Regions from separate parts of the Streptomyces sp. NPDC048643 genome, predicted to be linked through region 1. Evidence: riboswitches for the same ligand, from Rfam matches in the RefSeq annotation. Region 1 holds a riboswitch; each other region holds the start of a gene.
What was found. Region 1 has a riboswitch for cobalamin ahead of AB0C62_RS06910 (CbtB-domain containing protein). Riboswitches for the same ligand answer to the same signal wherever they lie in the genome.
Positions count from the first base shown of each region.

Region 1 (7,563 bases):
GTCGAACAGGCCTGCGCACAGCTTGAGTTCCGGTACGCGGCGACCGCCGACCAGTTCCTGACCATCGCCAAGCTCCGGGCGGCACGCCGCCTGTGGGCGCGCGTCGCCGAGGCCTGCGGGGCGCCGGCCGCGGGCGCTCAGGTGCAGCACGCCGTGACGTCGCCGGTGATGATGTCGCGCCGCGACCCGTGGGTGAACATGCTGCGGACGACCATCGCCACGCTGGCCGCGGGTGTCGGCGGCGCGGACGCGGTCACCGTCCTCCCGTTCGACCACGCGCTCGGTCTGCCCGACGCGTTCGCGCGCCGCATCGCGCGCAACACCTCGACGATCCTCATGGAGGAGTCGCACCTGTCCCGGGTCATCGACCCCGCGGGCGGCTCCTGGTACGTGGAACGGCTGACCGACGAACTCGCGGGCGCGTCCTGGGAGTTCTTCCGTTCGATCGAGCAGGACGGCGGCCAGGCGGCCGTGTTGCGCTCGGGCCGGCTCGGTGACGAGCTGGCGAAGACCTGGGCGGCGCGCTCGGCGAAGCTCGCCACCCGGCGCGAACCCATCACCGGTGTCAGCGAGTTCCCGCATCTCGCCGAGCGCCTGGTGGAGCGCGCACCGGCCCCCGCCCCGCCGTCGGGCGGCCTGCCCCGGGTCCGGCGCGACGAGGCGTACGAGGCGCTGCGGGCCCGCTCCGACGCGCATCTCGCCGCCACCGGGTCCCGACCCCGCGTCTTCCTGGCCACCATCGGCCCCGCCGCCGCGCATTCCGCGCGGTCCACGTTCGTCTCGAACCTCTTCCAGGCCGGCGGCATCGAGCCGGTCACCGACGGCACCTTCGAGGACAGCGGGGCCACCGAGGCCTGCCTCTGCTCCAGTGACGCGCTCTACGAGGAGCAGGCGGCGAGCACGGCCGAGGCCCTCACGGCGGCAGGCGCCCGGCACGTGTTCCTAGCCGGCCGTCCCGGGCAGTACCCGGGTGTCGACTCCTACGTCTTCGCGGGCTGCGACGCCGTCGCCGTCCTCTCCGCCACGCTCGACCGCATGGGAGTGTCCTGATGGGAATCCCCGACTTCTCCGGGATCGAACTGGGGACGCCCACCGCCGACGGCACCGCCGAGGAGTGGAGCGCCGCCGCGGCGAAGGCCACCGGCGGCGAGGCGCTCTGGGAGACCCCGGAGGGCATCGCGGTCAAGCCGCTGTACACCGGGCGGGACACCGAGGGCCTGGACTTCCTCGACACCTACCCGGGCATCGCGCCGTACCTGCGCGGCCCGTACCCGACGATGTACGTCAACCAGCCCTGGACGATCCGTCAGTACGCGGGTTTCTCCACGGCCGAGGAGTCGAACGCCTTCTACCGGCGCAACCTGGCGGCCGGCCAGAAGGGCCTGTCGATCGCCTTCGACCTGCCCACGCACCGGGGTTACGACAGCGACCACCCGCGCGTGACGGGCGACGTCGGCATGGCGGGCGTGGCCATCGACTCCATCTACGACATGCGGCAGCTCTTCGACGGCATCCCGCTGGACAGGATGACCGTGTCGATGACGATGAACGGCGCCGTGCTGCCCGTTCTCGCGCTGTACATCGTGGCGGCCGAGGAACAGGGCGTACCGCCCGAGAAGCTGGCCGGGACCATCCAGAACGACATCCTCAAGGAGTTCATGGTCCGCAACACCTACATCTATCCGCCGAAGCCGTCGATGCGGATCATCTCCGACATCTTCGCGTTCACCTCGCAGCGGATGCCGCGGTACAACTCCATCTCGATCTCCGGGTACCACATCCAGGAGGCGGGAGCGACGGCCGACCTGGAGCTGGCGTACACGCTCGCCGACGGCGTGGAGTACATCAGGGCGGGCCGGGAGGCCGGCCTGGACGTCGACGCGTTCGCGCCGCGCCTGTCCTTCTTCTGGGCGATCGGCATGAACTTCTTCATGGAGGTCGCCAAGCTGCGGGCGGCGCGCCTGCTGTGGGCGAAGCTCGTCAGGCAGTTCGACCCGCAGAACTCCAAGTCCCTCTCCCTGCGCACTCATTCGCAGACCTCCGGCTGGTCGCTGACGGCGCAGGACGTGTTCAACAACGTGACGCGTACGTGTGTGGAGGCGATGGCCGCCACCCAGGGACACACGCAGTCGCTGCACACCAACGCGCTCGACGAGGCGCTGGCCCTGCCGACCGACTTCTCCGCGCGGATCGCCCGCAACACGCAGTTGCTGCTCCAGCAGGAGTCCGGCACGACCCGGGTCATCGACCCGTGGGGCGGCAGCGCGTACATCGAGAAGCTGACGTACGACCTCGCCCGCCGGGCCTGGCAGCACATCGAGGAGGTCGAGGCGGCGGGCGGCATGGCGCAGGCCATCGACGCCGGCATCCCCAAGCTCCGGATCGAGGAGGCGGCGGCGCGCACCCAGGCGCGGATCGACTCCGGTCGCCAGCCGGTGATCGGCGTCAACAAGTATCGGGTGGCGACCGACGAGAAGATCGACGTCCTCAAGGTCGACAACTCCTCCGTGCGCACCCAGCAGATCGAGAAGCTGCGGCGGCTGCGGGCGGAGCGCGACGAGGGCGCGTGCCAGGACGCGCTCGACGCGCTGACGCGCGCGGCCGGCGGTGAGGGCAACCTGCTGGAGCTGGCGGTGCGCGCCGCACGCGCCAAGGCGACGGTCGGTGAGATCTCCGACGCGCTGGAGAAGGTGTACGGGCGGCACGCGGGCCAGATCCGTACGATCTCCGGGGTGTACCGCAACGAAGCAGGGGAGTCCCCGTCCGTGGACCGCACCCGCACGCTGGTGGACGCGTTCGAGGAGGCCGAGGGCCGCCGCCCGCGCATCCTGGTGGCCAAGATGGGCCAGGACGGGCACGACCGCGGCCAGAAGGTCATCGCCACGGCGTTCGCCGACCTGGGTTTCGACGTCGACGTCGGCCCGCTGTTCCAGACGCCCGCCGAGGTGGCGCGCCAGGCGGTGGAGGCGGACGTGCACATCGTGGGCGTCTCGTCGCTGGCCGCGGGGCACCTCACGCTCGTTCCGGCGCTGCGTGAGGAGCTGGCGTCGGAGGGCCGCGAGGACATCATGATCGTGGTCGGCGGGGTGATCCCGCCCCAGGACGTTCCGACGCTGCTGGAGATGGGCGCGGCGGCGGTGTTCCCGCCCGGCACGGTGATCCCGGACGCGGCCTACGACCTCGTCCGGCGGCTCGGGACGGACCTCGGGCACGAGCTGTGATCGCGCTCGACACCTACGTCAAGGGCGTCCTGGAGGGGAGGCGGGCACTGGTCGCCCGCGCCATCACCCTCGTGGAGTCCACCCGCCCCCAGCACCGGGCACTGGCGCAGGAGTTGCTGACCGAGCTGCTCCCGCACAGCGGTACGGCGCGGCGGATCGGGATCAGCGGGGTTCCGGGTGTCGGCAAGTCGACGTTCATCGACGCGTTCGGCACGATGCTGACCTCGCTCGGCCACCGGGTCGCGGTGCTCGCCGTCGACCCCTCCTCCAGCCGGACCGGCGGCTCGATCCTCGGCGACAAGACGCGGATGGAGCGGCTGGCCGTGGACCCGGACGCGTTCATCCGTCCCTCCCCCACGGCGGGCACGCTCGGCGGGGTCGCCAAGGCGACCCGGGAGTCGATCGTGGTGATGGAGGCGGCGGGCTACGACATCGTGCTCGTGGAGACGGTCGGGGTCGGCCAGTCGGAGACCGCCGTCGCGAACATGGTCGACTCGTTCCTGCTGCTGACGCTGGCCCGCACCGGGGACCAGTTGCAGGGCATCAAGAAGGGGGTCCTGGAGCTGGCCGACGTGATCGCGGTCAACAAGGCGGACGGACCGCACACCCGCGACGCCCAGACCGCGGCCCGTGAACTGGCCGGTGCGCTGCGGCTGATGCACGGCAGGGACGCGGCCTGGACGCCGCCCGTGCTCAGTTGCAGCGCCCGCGAGGGTGCGGGTCTGGACACCGTCTGGGCCCGGCTGGAACAGCACCGCACCCTGCTCGACTCCTCCGGCCGGCTCGCCGACAAGCGCCGTGACCAGCAGGTCGACTGGACCTGGACGATGGTCCGCGACGAGCTCCTCGGCCGGCTGCACGCCGACCCGGAGGTCCGCGCGCTGGCCCCCGACCTCGAACGGCAGGTCCGCGAGGGGTCGTTGACGGCGACACTGGCCGCCGAACGGATCCTGAAGACCTTCAGCGGCGAGGACGACTAGGGCCTGACCCCCGGCGCGGCGGCCGGTTCGGTCGGCCACCGGGTACGGGACGAAGGTGCTGGCGTTCTGGTCGATCCGCAGGGGCTGCCGAGCGGTGGAGCGGCCCGCTGGGGGCAGTCGAGGCGTTCGCAGACGCGGCAGCCCATGCCGATGCGGGTGGCCGCGGCGGCGTTGGCGAGGTCGAGGCCGTCGGAGTAGACGGGGCGGTGGGCGTGCCGGATCTCGCAGCCGAGTCCGACCGCGAAGGTCTTGCCGGGTTCGCCCCATCCGCCGCGGTGCCGGGTGATGGCCCGCGCGGTCCACAAGTAGCGCTGTCCATCCGGCATTTCCGCGGTCTGCACGTGGATGCGGCCGGGTACGGCGAACGCCTCGTGGACGTTGCACAGCGGGCAGGTTCCGCCGGGGTTCCACAGGTACGGCGGGGAGCGGGCTTCGTAGGCCGGTGCCTCCCCAGGAACGCGAAGGGCCCCCGGACGGTGCCGGGGGCCCTTGGCGTTGCCGGGGTCTCAGCCGGCGGCCGGGACCGACCGCCCGGAACCGACGGCTGCGGGCTTCGGGTTCAGCAGGCGTTCGGCCAACTCACCGAAGACCAGGCCGAATCCGCCCCACAGTGCTGCCTGGATGGCCAGGGCCGAGAGCCGGAACCGCCACAGCAGGGTGGCCGGGAAGTCCTTGGGCACCTCGTTGATCACGGGCAGGAACTCGTAGGCCAGGCCGATCACGACGGCGAAGGCGGCCACCGCGACGACGGTCGCGTACCAGGTGCCGGTCCTCGGGGCGAGCCGCTTGCCGAGGAGGGTGGCGGCGACGGCCAACAGCACGCTGAGGACCATCATCAGGAAGTACAGGGTCGTCCGCTTGCCGATGGTGTCGGGGTCGCCGACCGACGGCGGGTTGGCCGGGTACTTCAGGAACGGCACGACGTAGACGGCGAGCAGTGCGCTGCCCGACAGCAGGAGAGCGGTCGCGCGCGCTCCGAACCGGCCCACGCGGCCGAGGGCGAAGCAGTAGGCGAGCGCGGCGATGCCGCCGAAGGCGATGCCGTAGAGCAGGACACCGGTGGCCAGGCCCGCGGTGGACTGCAGGCTGCGGGAGACGAGTTCGACCTCGTGCTCGTGGGCGGGGGCGTGCGCCTCCTCGAAGCCGATGGCGCTGTCGACGCTCGGTTCACCGAGGAAGTAGGCGACCACCAGCGCGAGCACGCCGGCCGCGAGGCCGGCGAGCATGCCGCGGACGAGGAGGTTTCTTACCGTTGCGGAGTTCATGAGTGTGCTCTGTCCCTCGCGTCAGTGGCAGGGGAAGCCGAGCAGGTGGCGGGCGTCGTGAACCCACTCGTGGACGTTCTCGCCCGAGACGACGGCGGTGGCGCCCTGTTCGGCGCCGACGAAGTAGAGCAGGACCAGCATCAGGATGCCGAAGAAGACCGCCCAGGGAGCAATCGCCTTCAGCGGCAGCTTGGCGGGTACTACGGCGGTGGTGGCTGTCGGCGGAGCGACGGTCTGCGCCATGGCAGGACCTCCTCGGGAGTTCGCGTCCCATCTCGGTGGTGCACTGGATGACGTCTACGGGTCTGACTTGCGAGGTGTCCAGCGTGCTGGAGCGTCTCGTTCACAGTGGCGCGACCGTGCCGGATTTCCCACCGGCTTCCGTCCTGACGTCATCGATATCGGACCGACCGTACCGCGTGGCGAGTACATGGCCAAGACCGCGCCACCTGGCGTGATCTTCCTCTCGCACCAGGTGGCCGGTCCGCGGGGGCGGTGCGTCAACGGCGCGCCCGGCCCCGGGGGTCGACGGGGAGCGTCACGCTCCCGCTCCGCCCGCCTGCGTGACGATGCCCGGGACCACGAGCCCGAGTTCGCGCTCGCCGAGCGGAGCGAAGAAGCGCTCGACGTCCGCGTCGGTCACCTCGGCGAGCATGGCCGGGGTCCAGTGCGGGTCGCGGTCCTTGTCGATGATCTGCGCCCGGACGCCCTCCACCAGGTCGGGAGCGGCCAGGAACGCGCAGGAGACGCGGTACTCCTGGTTCAGGACGCTTTCCAGCGGACCCGCCCGACGGGCCCGGCGGAGAGAGGCCAGGGTGACCTTCAGCGCGGTGGGCGATCGGCTGAGCAGGGTCTCCGCCGCCTCCTTGGCGGCGGGATCCCCGAAGGCGTCCAGCCGCCGGAGGATCTCCTCCACGGTGTCGGCCGCGTAGCAGGTGTCGATCCACGCCCGGCAGTCCGTCAGCGGCGCGTGCGGCGGCGGCTGGGTGTACCGGGCCAGTGCCTCCCGCACGGGCCGGTCCGTCAGTTGGGCGAGGAACGCGGGGAGGGCGGCGGACGGGACGAAGTGGTCGGCGAGCCCGCACAGCAGGGCGTCGCCGGCGGTGACCGAGGTTCCGGTCAGGGCGAGATGGGTGCCCAGTTCGCCCGGGGCGTGGACGAGCAGGTGGGTGCCCCCGACGTCGGGCACGAAGCCGATGCCCGTCTCCGGCATGGCGATCCGCGAGCGCTCGGTGACGATCCGGACGCTGCCGTGCGCGGAGATGCCGACGCCGCCGCCCATGACGATGCCGTCCATGACGGCCACGTACGGCTTGGGGTAGCGGGCGATACGGGCGTTGAGGTGGTACTCGTCACGCCAGAACGCGGCGGAGGCGGTGCCGTCCCCGTCGCGGGCGTCGTCGTGGACGACGCGGATGTCCCCGCCCGCGCACAGGCCCCGGTCTCCGGCGCCTGTGATGACGACGGTCTCTACGGCCGGATCGTGCTCCCATGCGGTCAGGGCCCGGTCGACGAGGTGCACCATCTCGTGGTTCAGGGCGTTCAGGGCGCGGGGCCGGTTGAGGATGATGTGGGCGGCCCGTCCCTCGGTCCGCACCAGGACGGAGGGTTCGGCGGCGAGTTCCTCGGTGCCGTTCATCCGATAACCTCCGTCGGGCCGTTGGCCACGATGTCGTGCATGATCTCGTTCGTTCCTTCCGGGGCCGGGTGGAAAGCGCAGCTCGGTGACGATCTTCTCAGCGCCCGTGCCGGCCGGGGGAGCCGGTTCCTTCGAGCGAGTGCGGGGCGCTGTCGGCGTCCGGGTACCCCGGATCGCTCACGCGGACGACCGACGCCCGGCAGGCGAGGGTCGGACCCCGGTTGTTCAGCGCTTCTCGGCCGTGCGCAGGTAAGCGCCCAGCCGGGCGACGGCCGACGGATTGCGGGGGCTCTCTACGAGGTCGACGTAGTCGAGGACGAAGACGCGCCGGTTCTTCACGGCCGAGACTCCGCGCAACGGCGGGTGGTTCAGCAGGAACTTCCTCTTCTGCTCGGCGCTCGTGTCCCCGTAGTCGCAGATCACGATCACGTCGGGATCCCGCTCGACGACGGTCTCCC
Region 1 covers NZ_JBEZHO010000005.1:45,542-53,104, reverse strand. The annotation lists gene AB0C62_RS06935 (methylmalonyl-CoA mutase family protein) at 1-1,050, shown strand, start outside; gene scpA (methylmalonyl-CoA mutase) at 1,050-3,221, shown strand; gene meaB (methylmalonyl Co-A mutase-associated GTPase MeaB) at 3,218-4,201, shown strand; partial or broken gene AB0C62_RS06920 (DUF2083 domain-containing protein) at 4,238-4,602, opposite strand; gene AB0C62_RS06915 (CbtA family protein) at 4,708-5,466, opposite strand; gene AB0C62_RS06910 (CbtB-domain containing protein) at 5,488-5,709, opposite strand; cobalamin riboswitch at 5,750-5,896, opposite strand; gene AB0C62_RS06905 (enoyl-CoA hydratase/isomerase family protein) at 6,005-7,105, opposite strand; gene AB0C62_RS06900 (ABC transporter substrate-binding protein) at 7,331-7,563, opposite strand, start outside.

Region 2 (7,563 bases), on a different contig from region 1:
CGTGGTGATCGTGCCGGTGCCCGAGGACGGCGTCACGCCCGTGACGCAACCCGACGGTGTGGCCGCGCTGATCGCCGCGTCGAGAACAGCGCCGAGGGTGGTCGTCGACCCGGTCGGGGTCAGAGCCACGGAGCAGACCTTGAGGCTGCCGGCTCCGTCATCCACGGTCAGCGCGAGCTTCGTCGCCGTGCCCGAGGTGAAGGTGCTTTGGCCGACCCACTGGGGAGCACCCGAGGTGACGGGGGTCGGCGGTGTGGCCGTGAAGCCGCCGCCCGCCACGGCGCGCAGCCCGTCGATCGAGGCGTAGGCCGACGGCGAGGTGTCGCTGGGCAGGTACTTGAAGCCGCCGCCCGGGTTGAACTGCTGGGCGATGAGGAAGTCGACCGGAGTCTTGCCCATGGAGGTGAGGAAGTCACCGGTCTGCGGGTTGATGCCGCAGGCGTTCAGGCCGGAGACCGCCCAGCCGTTGGAGTCGGTGTTGACCCCGAACATGGCGTTGAACGCGCCGCTGTTCGCGACCAGCTTCCCCTTGAGGAACGTCTTGGCCTGGACTATGTCGGTGTCCGTGTTGGGGACGCCGGAGACGCACAGGGCCGCCATCGCCGCGCCGGTCATGTCGATGTCGCTCGCCGCGGCGAGCTGGGTCGCGTTGCCTTCGGCCTTGCTGTAGTTCCAGCCGCCGTCGTTGTGCTGGTTGGCGCGGATCCGGGTGACGATCGCGTCGCGCAGGGACTGGGGAATGCGCTGTCCACCGGCCTGCGTCTTCGCGCCGTTCAGGGCCAGGGACGCGAAGACGGTCCCGTTGAAGTTGGCGGACGGGCCGAAGTAGCCGGCTTCCGCGGTCTGCCAGTAGCTGTAGATGTCGGCGACCAGGTTGCGGGAGGCGGAGACGCGGGCCGGGTCGATGCCCGCCGCGTACCCGTTGAGGGTGGCACGCTCGTAGTCGGTCACCACGGGGGTGGCCGACGGCCAGCCCGACGTCGCCAGCAGGTTGCGGTAGACGGTTCTCGCGTTCTTGCTCGCGTCACCGCCCGGGGTGACGTCCACGGCCGCGGTGCCGGCGGCGGCGAACGCGCTGAACGCCCATTCATTCGACAATCCGGACCCGGCGTACGAACCGTCGGCCGCCTGGAGCGACTTGAGATACGTCACACCGTTCGCCTTCGATGTGGCGATCTGAGCCGGGGTCGATGTGGCGGCCGCGGGCAGCGTGGTGAGGGCGAAGGCGCCGAGGGCGGCGGCTGCCGTGAGGGCGGGACGACGGAGTTTCACGAGACGGGACAAGGCCTGCTCCTGGGATGAGGGACGCCGGCCAGGCCCGCGCGCAGCCCAGGTGGCAGCGGCGGGTTCGGCCGCCGTCCAAACGCGTGGACCGGCTTCCAAAGACTGCTCGCCGCGCGGGTCTTCGGGCTCGGAGCGGCCCCTCGCCGTCCCACACCGTTGCGCGTCAGCCCCGGATTCTCACCAGGTTCCCCCACGTGGCAGCGCAGGACGCTACCCGAACCCTCCGTCACTCGCCAGACACCCCGAGGCACAGCCCGGCCCGACACCCGCCACCAGGGTGCGTGGCCTCCGAATCCGAGTTCGCCGCCTTGACGCTCCCCTCGCCTGCGTGTTCAATTCCGGCTGATACGCACTCAACTCCAGGGGAAGCCGGTCCAACGCCGGCGCTGACCCGCAACCGTAGGCCCGGCCAACACCCGGGCGAGCCGGAACACCTGGAGCCTGACGTTCAGCGACAAACGCCGTCGAGGACTACGGCGTGGTTCGACCAGCTCTCACCGCGGTGACTCTCCATGCGGCGAGGGCCTTTGACCACGCTCGGATACCCCCGTCGGTACACGACAAGGGGCCGGGGGCCGTGGTGGGGACCGACAAGCGCAGAGACCGGCGTACCGGAAAGAGACGGATACCCGCACTGTCGTCAGCGACGGCACTGCTGGTACTGGTGGGCTCGGCCCTGACGTTCCTCGCGGAGACGCCCGCCGCGGCCGACCCCATCGGCGACTGCACCGCCACCAAGGGCGCCGTCGTCGCCGTCGACTTCGGCCCGTTCGGAGGACCGGTCGAGCGCGGCTGCGACACCACTCCGACGACCGGCTACGAACTCCTGCACGAGGGCGGCTTCGGCACGACCGGGACGGAACACGACGGCCCCGCCTTCATCTGCCGCATCGGCAGCGACGCCTTCGACTCCGGCAAGCAGTACCCGACGCCGGACAAGGAGTCCTGCGTCCTGACCCCGCAGGCCACCGCCTACTGGTCCTACTGGACCGCGTCCCCCGGGCAGGACGACTGGACGTACAGCCAGTACGGCGCCATGGACCGCAAGCTCAAGGACGGCGACGTCGACGCCTGGGTGTACGGCGGGACGGACATCGGCGGCAGCACGGGCCAACCCACCTTCACCCCAGACGACGTGCGCGCCGGAGGCGGAACCACTCCCGACCCCGGCAACACGCCGACCGGTGCCCCCGGAGACGTCGATCTGGCCGCGGCCGCCGCATGGCTCAAGGGAAACCTCACCGACGGCGAGCGCATCGTCGACGACGGCGCCGATTCCCCGAACTACCTGCTCACCACGGAGACGGCCTACGCACTGGCCGCCGCCGACGGCAAGGACGCGGCCGTGCAGAAGATCGCCGTGTTCCTGACCGCCCACACCGACGACTACGCCTACCTGGCAGGCAAGAACGAAGCCCCCGACGCCACCGCGGCCGCCCGCCTCGCCCTCCTCGCCGAGATCACCGGCCAGGATCCGGCGGACTTCGGCGGCCACGACCTGATCGGCGATCTCAAGAAGAACGTCTGCGCCGCGGGCCCCGAATCCGGTGAACCGACACCCGGCTGCACCGGCAAGGGCGACTTCCAGAACGCCACGTTCGCCGACGGCCAGGCACTGTCGGCTCTGGCACTGCTGCGCGCCGGCGTGACGCCCCCCGCCGACACCGTCGACCGCCTCACCCAGATCCAGTGCAAGGACGGCGGCGTCACCAGCATCCTCATCCGCCCCGGCGAGTACTGCGACGGCGACCCCGCCACCACCGGTCTCGTGGCTCTGGTGCTGAACAAGGCCGGCGGCCACGACGACGAGGTCACCAAGGCCCGCGCGTATCTGAAGAAGGCCCAGCGCGAGGACGGTTCCTTCCCCGGCTACACCGGTGCCACCACCGGCAGCGTCGCCGCAACCGCATACGCCGCGCAGGCCCTGCGCGCTCTGGGCGACACCGCCCTCGCCGATGCGGCCACCGGTTGGCTCTCCCGACAGCAACTCGACGGCGGCGGCTTCGGGTTCGAAGAGGGCGCCACCGACCCGGCCCTCTACCCGACACCTCCGGCCGTCCTCGCCGGAGCGGGCACCAGCCTGGTCACCCTCACCACCAAGACCACCGACCCGACCGACCCGCCCACCAGCGAACCCCCCACCTCCGAGCCCCCCACTGGCCCTACCACCCGGCCAGGCGACGGACCCGATCTCAAGAAGGGCGTCGCCTACCTCACCGGCGCCACACAACTCCGCCAGGGCCAGTACTACACGGCCGGCGGCGACTCACCCCACGCCGACTTCGGACTGACCATCGACGGCGCCTACGCGCTCGCCGCCACCGGCCTGAACAACGCCAAGCTGCGTGGCATCGTCGACTTCCTCGACCACGGCGGCAAGGACGGCGAAGGCCGCACCGTGCAGGACTGGACCGGTGCCGGCACGCCCTACCCGGCGGGCGGATCCATCGGGAAGACCGCCCTGCTCGCCGAATCGGTGGGCCGGGACCCGCGCGACTTCGGCGGCCAGGATCTCATCGCCGCCCTGAACAAGGCCGTCTGCGCGCAGAAGAGCACCGCGCCAGACCGGTCCTGCCCCGCCAAGGGCGCCTACACCTACGCCCCTTCGGTCTTCTCCCAGTCCCTCGCCGTGATGGCGCAGCTTCGCGCAGGTGAGAAGACTTCGGCCAAGGAACCCATCGCCTACCTGGAGCATCTCCAGCAGGACAGTGGCGCCTGGCCGAGCCTCATCCCCTCCACGAACGACTCCGACGTGGACTCCACTGCCATGGCCGCCATGACACTGGACCTCGTGGGCACCGACACCGCTGACAAGGCCGTGGACAAGGCACTCGAGTGGATCGCCTCCCGGCAGCTCGCGGACGGCGGCTTCCCGGGCGCCGCAGGCGACTCGGTGAACTCGGCCGCGCTCGCCGTGCAAGGACTGTCCCTGCACGCCGGGTCGTACCGCGCCGAGATCGCGAAGGCACTGAAGTTCCTCGCCGGACAGCAGAACCACGACGGCGGCTTCAACGTGGCCAAGGAAGGCCAGCGCGGATCCGACCTGCGAGCGTCCACCCAGGCCGTGGGCGGTGCGACCGGCATCTCCTTCGGCGTTCTCGACCGCGACCTCAGCGGCACGTCGGCGCAGCCCACCCCGAGTCCCAGCGGCAGCATCCCCGAGATCGTCACGCCGGGGGAGTCGGGTGGATCCGGTGACGGCACCGACACCGCCGGGGGGACCGGTGGAGGCGTGCTCGCCTCGACCGGTGTCCAGGTCGGCGCGCTCGCCGGCATCGCTCTGGTCCTTGTCCTAGCAGGCTGGCGCACCGTCGTCGTCGCCCGTCGACGCGCCGAGTCCGGAGGCCGTTCATGATCTCCCCGTTCCTGACCCGCACCATCGCCCGCAGCGTCGCCGCGATCGGGCTGGCGGTCGCGGCGCTCGGAGCTACGGTCTCTCCGGCCGTCGCCGCGCCGCAGCCCATGGGCCGTTGCACGACCTCGTCGGGTGCGGTCCTGGCCGTCGACTTCAGCCGCTGGGGCGGGCCGGTCCTGCGTTCCTGCGGCACGACGCCGACGACCGGCTACGAGCTGCTCAACCAGGGGGGCTGGCGCACCACCGGCACCGGGCACGACGGGCCGGCCTTCATCTGCCGTATCGGATACAGCGGTTACCAGGGGGGCAAGCAGTACCCGACGGCGGCCGAGGACAACTGCGTCCTCACTCCGCCCGCCTCGGCCTACTGGTCCTACTGGCACGCCGACCAAGGCGCGAACACCTGGACGTACAGCCAGCTCGGCGCGATGCTCTACAAGCCCAAGCCGGGCAGCGTCGACCTGTGGATCTTCGGCGCCACCAACATCGAGGGCACACAGGGTCGCCCGAGGATCACCCCGGACCAGCTCCGCGCCCACAACACCCGTCCGCAGGGTGACGCCGGAAAGCCCGCCTCCACCGCCAAGGCACCCGCCCTGCCGCCGGGCGTCGATACCGGGCCCGCCCCCGAAGGACAGCCGAAGACCGAGCCCACCAAGACCGCCAAGCCCAGGACAGAGCCGAAGCACCAGCCGACGAAGCACTCGGCCAAACCCAGCACGAGCGCCTCACCGACTCCCAGCCCGAGCGCGTCCGCGAGCACGTCCGGCGCGCCCACCCCTGCCGTCACGTCGAGTACCGACACCCGGGTCGTCGACGCCGCGCCGGCTGCCGACGTGGCACACGACTCCGGTTCCCTGCTTCCGGTGGCCGCCGGTCTGTCCCTCGTGGTGGTCGTCGGCGGGGCGGCGGTGTTCGCCGCACGCCGGCGGCGCCGCACCGAGTGAGCGCCGTGGCCCGCACCACCACTGAACCGGCTCAGCCCGCATCCGGCCCCGTGCCCGATACGGGCGGCCGCCGCCTGCCCCGCACCCTGCATCCGCTCGCCTGGTGGATCTGGGCGCTCGCCCTGGCCACGGCGGTCAGCCGCACCGCCAATCCACTGCTGCTGTTCCTTGTCCTGGCCGTGCTCGGCTACGTCGTCACCGCACGCCGCACCGAGGCGCCCTGGGCACGCGGGTTCAAGTACTACCTCTACATGGCGCTGACCGTCGTCGCGATCCGCGTCGTGTTCCGAGCGGTCTTCGCGACCGGCATCACGCCGCGCGACCACTTCCTCTTCTCCCTGCCGCACATCCCCACCCCCAACTGGTACGCGGGCATCGAGATCGGCGGCCCCGTGTCGCTGGAGGCCGTTCTGTCCTCCGCCACGGACGGACTCCGCCTCGCCTGCATGTTGTGCTGCATCGGCGCCGCCAACACCCTGGCCAACCCCAAAAGAGCCCTGCGCGTCCTGCCCGGCGCCTTGTACGAACTCGGGGTCGCGGTCACCGTCGCGATCAGCGTGGCGCCGCAACTCGTGCAGAGCGTGCAGCGCGTCTCGCGCGCCCGCAAACTCCGGGCGGGCCGGAACAAGGGGTTCGCGGCGCTGCGCGGCATCGTGGTGCCGGTCCTGGAGGACGCGCTCGAACGCTCCCTGCGGCTGGCCGCGGCCATGGACTCACGCGGCTACGGCAGAGCCGGCACCGCCACCCGCCGCTCCCGCCGTCTGACCGGCGCGCTGATGCTGCTGGGCATGTGCGGACTGTGTGCCGGGGCGTACGGACTGCTCGACGCGACGGCGCCCTGGTTCCTCGGGCTGCCCTCCATGGCCTCGGGTGCCGCGCTGTGCGTGGCGGGCCTGCGGCTGGGCGGACGCAGGGTCACCCGCACCACGTACCGGCCCGACCCCTGGAAGCTGCCCGAGTGGGCGGTCGCCGGCAGCGGTGTCCTCTCCGCGGTGCTGCTGTTCACCAACCTCGGCTACAACGCGGCCGAACTCAACCCCTCCATCTATCCGCTGACGTGGCCGACGCTGCCGCTCGTGCCGACCGCCGCGATCCTGCTGGCCGGAGCGGCCGGATTCCTCTCCCCGCCACCCACCGCCGGACCCACCCCACGCCCCGTAGAGCGGCGTACCGAGAAAGCCGACGCCACGTGATCACCTTCGACCAGGTCACCGTCCACTACGACGACGCGGCACAACCCGCCCTGCGTGAGGTCGACCTCACGGTGGAGGAGGGCGAACTCTGCCTCGTGGTGGGCCACACGGGCGTCGGCAAGTCGACCCTGCTGGGCGCCGTCAACGGACTCGTCCCGCATTTCACCGGCGGCACGCTCTACGGACGCGTCACCGTCGACGGACGCGACACCGCCGACCACCCGCCACGCGAACTCGCCGACGTCGTCGGTGTGGTCGGCCAAGACCCGATCGACGGCTTCGTCACCGACACCGTCGAGGAGGAACTCGCGTACGCCATGGAACAGTTGGCGATACCGACGGCCACGATGCGCAAGCGCGTGGAAGAGACGCTCGACCTGCTGGGCCTCGCCGACCTGCGGCACCGGGCGCTGCACGAGCTCTCCGGCGGACAGCAGCAGCGGGTCGCCATCGGTTCGGTCCTCACCGCGCACCCCCGCGTCCTCGTCCTCGACGAACCGACCTCCGCCCTGGACCCCACCGCCGCCGAAGAAGTCCTCTCCGCCGTCACCCGCCTGGTCCACGACCTCGGTGTCACCGTCCTCATGGCCGAGCACCGCCTCGAACGCGTCGTCCAGTACGCCGACCGAGTCGTTCACCTTCCGGGCGACGGGCGCGTCGTCAGCGGATCGCCCGCCGACATCCTGCGTACGGCGTCGATCGCACCCCCCATCGTCGAACTGGGCAGGGCTGCGCGCTGGTCCCCGCTGCCTCTGTCGATCCGCGACGCCCGGCGTGCCGCAGC
Region 2 covers NZ_JBEZHO010000037.1:12,792-20,354, reverse strand. The annotation lists gene AB0C62_RS29440 (hypothetical protein) at 1-1,284, opposite strand, end outside; cobalamin riboswitch at 1,379-1,505, opposite strand; cobalamin riboswitch at 1,646-1,720, shown strand; gene AB0C62_RS29435 (prenyltransferase/squalene oxidase repeat-containing protein) at 1,865-4,639, shown strand; gene AB0C62_RS29430 (hypothetical protein) at 4,636-5,586, shown strand; gene AB0C62_RS29425 (energy-coupling factor transporter transmembrane component T) at 5,583-6,779, shown strand; gene AB0C62_RS29420 (ATP-binding cassette domain-containing protein) at 6,776-7,563, shown strand, end outside.
Region 2: another riboswitch for cobalamin. It lies ahead of AB0C62_RS29440 (hypothetical protein); the one in region 1 lies ahead of AB0C62_RS06910 (CbtB-domain containing protein).

Region 3 (7,563 bases), on a different contig from region 1:
CGCCGCGCGCCTCGATCGCGTCGCACAGCGTGTCCACGAAACCGGTGTTCCCGGACAGCTCGTGCGCCCGGTAGAACAGCACCCCGACGGTCGGCCGGCCCTCGACGAACACGCGTGCGCCGCTGATCCCGAACTCGGCGGTCTTGTGCGGCTCCTCGAACCCCTCGCCCGTCAACAGCACGGTGTCGGACAGGAACCGGGCCAGCTCGGCGAGGTTCGCCGGGCCGCCCTCCACGAGATAGCGCAACGCCTCCGCCACCACACCGGCGGGCACCGACGACTCGGCCATCAGCTCGGCGTCCGGGACGGACTCGCCGCCCAGCAGCACGGTCGGAATGCCGGACGCCTTCAGGAAGGCCAGTCCGTCCTCCCAGGCCCGCTTCCCGCCGAGCAGCCGTACGACGGCGAGGTCGGCGCCCTCGACGAGCGCGGGGAGTTCGTCCGTGACGTCCACCCGGGTCGGATTGCCGATCCGGTAGGCGGCGCCGGAGGCGCGGGCCGCCAGCAGGTCCGTGTCGGCGGTCGACAACAACAACACTGTGCTCATGCGGGCGCTCCCGGTGGAATGAAAGGCAGTCCTTGCGGCGCGCCCGACTCGATGAGCCGCCACAGCGCGTCCGTGTCCGCGTGTTCCTCGATCAGGTCGCCGAGCCGGTCCAGCTGCTCCTCGCGCAGCGCCGCGAACGACGTGTCGGCCGCCGGCACGAAGCGGCGGCCCGCGGCGGCGGCCACCTCGCGCAGGAAGGCCCGGCGGAAACCGTCCGACTCCAGTGAGCCGTGCCAGTGCGTGCCCCAGACGGCGCCGACCCGGCACCCGTCCAAGAAGGCTTCTCCACCGGTCACTTCGGCGACACCGTGATGGATCTCGTACCCCTCGACGCTCTCGCCGAGGGCCTCGCCGACCGGCCGGGTCAGCGTCTTCTCCCGCGCGAACCGCACGCGGACGGGGAGGAGTCCGAGCCCGTCGACGTGCCCGGCCCGCGACTCGACCTCGTCCTCGATGTGCTCCCCGAGGAGCTGGAAGCCACCGCAGATCCCCAGCACCGGGCGCCCCTCGGCGGCCCGCCGGGCGATCGCGCCCGCGAGGCCCCGCTCGCGCAGCCACGCCAGCGCCTTCACGGTGCCCCGGGTCCCCGGTACGACGACCAGGTCCGCGTCGGCCAGCTCCTCGGCCCGGTCCACGAACCGCACGACGACGCCCGGTTCGGCGGCCAGCGCGTCCACGTCGGTGAAGTTCGACATCAGCGGGACCGCGCACACCGCGACCCGCAGGATGTCCGCGCCGACGGGGTCGGAGACCGCCGACTCACGGACCGTGCCGCGCAGCGAGACGCGCAGGCCGTCCTCCTCGTCGATCCCCAGCCCGTGCCGGAACGGCAGCACGCCGTAGGTGCGGCGCCCGGTGAGACCGTGCAGCATCTCGAGCCCGGGCTCCAACAGGCTCACGTCGCCGCGGAACTTGTTGACGAGGAACCCGGCGACGAGCGCCTGGTCCTCGGGCGACAGCAGGGCGACCGTTCCGAAGAAGGAGGCGAAGACCCCGCCCCGGTCGATGTCGCCGACGACGAGCACGGGCAGCCCCGCGTTCCGCGCGACCCCCATGTTCACGATGTCGGTGCGCCGCAGATTGATCTCGGCCGGACTGCCGGCCCCCTCACAGATCACCGCGTCATACGTGCCCCGCAACCGCTCCAGACAGTCGAGAACGGTCCCGAGGAGTGCTTCCCGGCCGCCCCCGCGCAGGTCGCCCCCTGAGGGCGCGCCGGCGGCCGACGGATCCCCCGGTGTCCCGAAGAAGCCACGGGCGCTCATCTCGCCCACCGGCCTGCCCATCAGCACGACCTGGCTGGTGCGGTCGCCGCCCGGCTTGAGCAGCACGGGGTTCATCAGCGCCGTCGGCTCCACGCGGGCGGCCTGCGCCTGCATGGCCTGCGCCCGCCCGATCTCGGCTCCCTCCCGCGTGACGAACGAGTTCAGGGACATGTTCTGCGCCTTGAACGGGGCGACCTTCACCCCCTGGCGCACCAGCCACCGGCAGATCCCGGCGGTCACCACGCTCTTGCCCGCGTCCGAGGTGGTCCCGGCGATCAGCAGTCCGCCGCTCATACGGTGCGTCCCTTCCTGGTCGACGTTCCGGTCGGCTTTCCGGTCAGCAGTACGCGTGCGGCGGCACTCACGCCGAGCGCCAGCCAGCCGACGCGACGGGAGAGCCGTACGGCCCGCTCGATGTCGGCGACCCGTACGGCACGCCCGGCGTCGTTGAGCACGGGCCGGTGCTCGACCCGGCCCCCGTACGAGAGGGTCCCGCCGAGCCGCACCCCGAGCGCGCCGGCGAAGGAGGCCTCCACCGGCCCGGCGTTGGGGCTCGGATGCCTGCGCGCGTCGGCACGCCAGGCCCGGACGGCGCCCCGCGGGTCGGACCCGGCCACGGTCGCGAGAACGGCGGTCAGCCGGGCTCCGGGCCAGCCCGCGACGTCGTCGAGTCGTGCGGAAGCCCAGCCGTAGCGCCGGTACTTGGGGGACCGGTGCCCGACCATCGCGTCGAGCGTGTTCACGGCGCGGAAGGCGACCAGTCCGGGTACGCCGGCGGCGGCGCCCCAGACGAGGGCGCCGACCACGGCGTCGGAGGTGTTCTCGGCGACCGACTCGACGACGGCCCTGGCGATCCCGTCGGCGTCCAGCGCCTGCGGGTCGCGTCCGCACAGATGCGGCAGTCGCTCGCGGGCGACGTCGATGTCCCCGGCCGCGAGCGCGCCGCCGATCGCCCGTGCCTCACGGCCGAGGGAGGTCCCCCCGACGACGGCCCAGGTGGCGGCGGCGGTCAGAGCGAGGGACGCGGCGTCCGAGGAACGCAGGGAACGGCCGGCGAGCGCGGCGAGGCCGGTGGCCCCGCCCACGCACACGGCTGTGTGCAGCGCGCCCCACCCGCGGTGGTCGCGCCACAGGGTGCGCTCGACGGCCGTGGCCGCCCGCCCGAACGCGGCGACCGGATGAGCCCGGCGGGGATCGCCGAGGAGCAGGTCGCCGAGGAGGCCGGCGGCGGCGCCGTACGCGAAGACGCGATCGGCCCGCACGGGGTCAGCCCGCCGTGGGGTGCGGCAGAACTCTCTTGCACATCAGGACCGGCAACGGGCAGCCGCGCATGGCGATATGTCCTCACTCAGGGTGTCCACGCCCTGGTTCGACGAGACCGGCGGCGAGAGTTCCTGGCTCCCGGGGAGTTTCCTCCCCGATGACAGTGGCGGGACCGCGCCGGATTCGCACCGGCTTCCTCTCATGCCGCCGTACTTGGCTCCGGCAGTCCACCACGGGGTGAGAACGGCCGTCAACTTGCTGTTGACCTGCGGAGGGAGAGTGTGCGAAGCCCCACACAGCAGTGGGGTGCGGGACGGAGATCCGTCCCGCACCCCACGGTGAAGTGCTGCCCGGGAACGGCCCGTTCGGGGCCGTTCGTCCGGGTTACTTGCTCATGATGAGCGAGATGCCGTACGCCACCGCCGCGGCGCAGGCCGCGAAGCAGACGTAGGCGCCGGTGGCCGCCGCGACGGCGGAACCACCCTGGGCCGACTCCTTCTTGGAGAGGCCGGCGACGCCGAGGGTGAAGAGGCCGACGAGGACGACGGTGGCTCCGAGACTGACCCCGAAGACGGACCCGAGGGCTGACCAGTCGATGTGCATGCTGCTTCTTCCTTCGGTTCTCAGGCCACGCGCGACGGCGCCGACGGGTTCGCCGTGGGCTCGGCGGGTGCGGGGATGGTGGCCGTGAGGTCCTCGGCCACGGTGCCGGCCGGGGGCGGGGTCACGGCGGCGATGGCCGTGGTGACCACGCCGGCGGGCTCCTCGGCGTTCACGTTGGTGTGGTCGATGACCTCGCGGCGCGAGCGGCGCCAGATCGCGAAGCTGGAGACGACCAGGAAGACGGCGACGAGGGTGGTGCCCCAGGCGCCGAAGCCGGTGACCCACTCGGCGAGCGCGCCGACCAGGGCGGCGGCGGGCAGGGTGAGCGCCCAGGCGACGAACATCCGGGTGGCGGTGGACCAGCGGACCACGCCGCCCTTGCGGCCGAGGCCGGCACCCATCACGGAGCCGGAGACCGCGTGCGTGGTGGAGAGGGAGAAGCCGATGTGCGCGGAGGCGAGGATGACCGTCGCGGCGCTGGTCTGGGCGGCGAAGCCCTGCTGCGGCTGGAGGTCGGTCAGGCCCTTGCCCATGGTGCGGATGATGCGCCAGCCGCCCAGGTAGGTGCCGAGCGCGATCGCGAGACCGGCGGAGAGGATGACCCAGACCGGCGGGTCCGAGTCGGGAGCGACGGCGCCACCGGCGACCAGGGCCAGGGTGATGATGCCCATCGTCTTCTGCGCGTCGTTGGTGCCGTGGGCCAGCGAGACCAGGCCCGCGGAGGCTATCTGGCCGGCGCGGTACCCCTTCTCGGTGGCCTTGCCACCGGCGTTCCTGCTGAGCCTGTACGACAGCCGGGTGGCCAGCATCGCGGCCAGACCGGCCACGATCGGGGCGGCGACGGCGGGTATGAGCACCTTGCCGACCAGGACGTCCCCGTGCACCGCGCCGGTGCCGGCCGAGGCGATGGTGGCGCCGACCAGGCCGCCCATGAGGGCGTGCGAAGAGCTGGACGGGAGTCCGATGAGCCAGGTCACCAGGTTCCAGAGGATCGCGCCCACCAGGGCGGCGAAGATCACTTCGGGCTGGATGCCGGACTCGTCGACGAGGCCTTTGGAGATCGTGTTGGCGACCTCCACCGAGAGGAAGGCGCCGACAAGGTTCAGCACGGCGGACATGGCCACCGCGACCTTGGGCTTGAGTGCGCCGGTCGAGATGGTGGTGGCCATCGCGTTGGCGGTGTCGTGGAAACCGTTCGTGAAATCGAACACGAGAGCGGTAACGATCACGATTCCGAGGAGGAGCGTGATGTGTTCCATTTACCCAGGCTTCTGTTGGACGTCAGTGGCAGGTGGACCGTAAGCAACCTGGATGAACGGAAGATGAACTGGGACGGGCTTTGTGGTGTCCCGATCGGCGAATCCACGTTCCGCTTGTCTCCGGGGAGAGATGCGGGAGTTCGAACGGAGGCGGAATGCCGGGCTCCAGTACGGATCGCTATCCGCGCGCGAGTCGTTCGAGACCGGCCGGGGAGCCGTGGAAGAGATCCTGGTCACCCGGCAGGCTGCCGGTGGTGGCGTGCTGCCAGAAGGTCCAGGTGGACCAGCCCGCGGGCAGCGCCCCCGGGTCGGCCGCGTCGTAGCGGGCCAGCCAGAGGGCGTGCCGGGCGGCGAAGGTGCGGCTGGAACCGGTGCACGTGTTCCACCAGTGCGTGGTCGTGTAGATGACCGGCGTCCGGTCCGTCTCCCGCTCGACCTCGTCGCTGAACTCCCTGATCCAGCGCACCATGGCGGCCGGGCTCAGGCCGTAGCAGGAGCGGTGCCGGGCGTACGGGTTGTACTCGATGTCCAGCGCGGGCGGCAGCGTCCGGCCGTCCGCGCTCCAGGATCCGCCGTTGCGGACGAAATACTCGGCCTGGGCGGTGCCGGACGACTTGTCCGGCACCGCGAAGTGGTAGGCGCCGCGCAGCAGCCCGGCCGCTCCCGCTCCGTCGTACTGCCGGGCGAAGTAGGGGTTGCGGTAGGCCGTGGACTCGGTCGCCTTCACATAGACGAATCCGGCGCCCTTCGACTTCGCGCGCCGCCAGTCGACGTCCTTCTGATGCGAGGAGACATCGTGCCCCTTGACGCCGCCGACGGGCTGCTTCGGGCTCTGGGGCCGGCCCTCGGCATGGGCATGGGCGCGGACGGGGGCCTGGGCCTGGGCGGGAAGGGCGGCGAGAGCGGCACCGCCGACGGTGAGCGCCGCCGCGACGGCGGTCACGACGGCACGGGCACGTCGGCGGAACAGGTGGTGGTCACGGGCCATGCGTCGTCCCCCGGAACGGCTGCGTACGCGGCAACCCCCCGGAGATTACTGGAAGATCGGACGATGCCCGCCATCCCGGTCGATCTCGGATGATCTCCTTCGATCCCCCTCTCTCGGCCCTCACGGCGTGGTGAACGGAGCACGAGCACCTGCTCGGCCTCCTGAACGGGCGAACGCCCTTCACTCCGAAGTGGATCCGCCCGCGGGGCGTTGACGCCCGCGACTGGCAGGATCGGCGGGATCGCGGCATGCCCGAACGGACCGGCCGGGCGACGGACGGGACGGCAGGGTGGACGGCGCGGGTGCTGCGGGCCATGCGGGCGGGACGTGAGGGAGGACGTACGGATGACGGACGGGCGCGACCGGCGGGACGGGCAGGACCGGCGTGATGAGGCCGGGCGCGGTGCGGGTGACGCGCACGGTCAGCGGTACGAGCGAGGAGATGAGCGGGACGACCCGCACCCCGGGGGCGCCGGGGCGGCCTGTGTCGCGGGGGAGGGGCGGGACGCCGTGATCGCGGCGGCGTGGGACGACCTCGTCACGACGGCCCGCCGCACGGTGACCGACGGGCTCGTGGTCGGAACCTCGGGGAACGTGTCCGTCCGCGTCGGGGACACCGTCCTGGTCACCCCCACCGGTGTGCCCTACGACCGGCTGAAGCCCTCCGACGCCGTCGGCGTCGACCTCGACGGCCGCCAGGTGCTCGGGTCGCTGCGTCCGACCAGCGAGCTGCCGATGCACCTCACCGTCTACCGCGATACCGACGCCCGGGCCGTCGTCCACACCCACGCCGCGCACGCCACGGCCGTGTCGACCCTCGTCCCCGAACTGCCCCTGATCCACTACATGGCCGGTGCCGTCGGCGGCCCGGTCCGCGTCGCCCCCTACGCGACGTACGGCACCCCGGAGCTGGCCGCGAACGTGCTCCGGGCGCTGGACGGCCGCACCGCCTGCCTCCTGCAGAACCACGGCACGCTCGCCCACGGCGCCTCACTGGACCAGGCGTACGACCGCACGGCCCAGCTGGAGTGGATGTGCCGCGTCTGGCTCCTGTCCTCCTCGGTCCCGGGCCTGACCCCCCACCTGCTCTCACCCGCCCAACTCCAGGAGGCGGGGAAGCGCCTGCGGGGCTACGGGCAACCGGGCTAGAGACGCCCTCGCGACGCCGGAGGACACGAGGCGGACGAGGGCAGAAGGGGTCGGCGAGCACGCGCCGGGTCCCGGGCCACAGGGTGCGGACTGTCCCGCGAGGCAAGGGCGCCAAGGGCTGGAAGCGCCCTCGGGACGAATCGTTCGCCGCGGGGGTGCCTCCGAGGGGCTCTCACCGCCGCGGCCCCCTCCCACTGGCCGATGGCGGGCTCCACCGGGAGACTGGTCGGGTGCGCACCCTAAGAGCGACGGCCGCGGCCGTAACTGTCGCCACAGCCGTCGCCACAGCCGCCGGCGCGGCCTCCGTGGCCGCGGGCCGGTTCGCGAGCGACGCCGCGCTGAAGACGCGTCCCGGCAAGCCCCTGCCCACCGAACCGCGGCTCACCGTGCACGCCACGACGGCCGGCGGGATCACCCTGACCCGCGCCCTGGCCTCGCGGCGCCCCGGCACCTACGGCCTCGCGGGCGACGGTACCCACGCCGTCGTCG
Region 3 covers NZ_JBEZHO010000032.1:32,714-40,276, forward strand. The annotation lists gene cobN (cobaltochelatase subunit CobN) at 1-547, opposite strand, end outside; gene AB0C62_RS27165 (cobyric acid synthase) at 544-2,106, opposite strand; gene AB0C62_RS27170 (cobalamin biosynthesis protein) at 2,103-3,074, opposite strand; cobalamin riboswitch at 3,178-3,322, opposite strand; gene AB0C62_RS27175 (hypothetical protein) at 3,460-3,678, opposite strand; gene AB0C62_RS27180 (inorganic phosphate transporter) at 3,699-4,937, opposite strand; gene AB0C62_RS27185 (lysozyme) at 5,116-5,925, opposite strand; gene AB0C62_RS27190 (class II aldolase/adducin family protein) at 6,271-7,074, shown strand; gene AB0C62_RS27195 (alpha/beta fold hydrolase) at 7,305-7,563, shown strand, end outside.
Region 3: another riboswitch for cobalamin. It lies ahead of AB0C62_RS27170 (cobalamin biosynthesis protein); the one in region 1 lies ahead of AB0C62_RS06910 (CbtB-domain containing protein).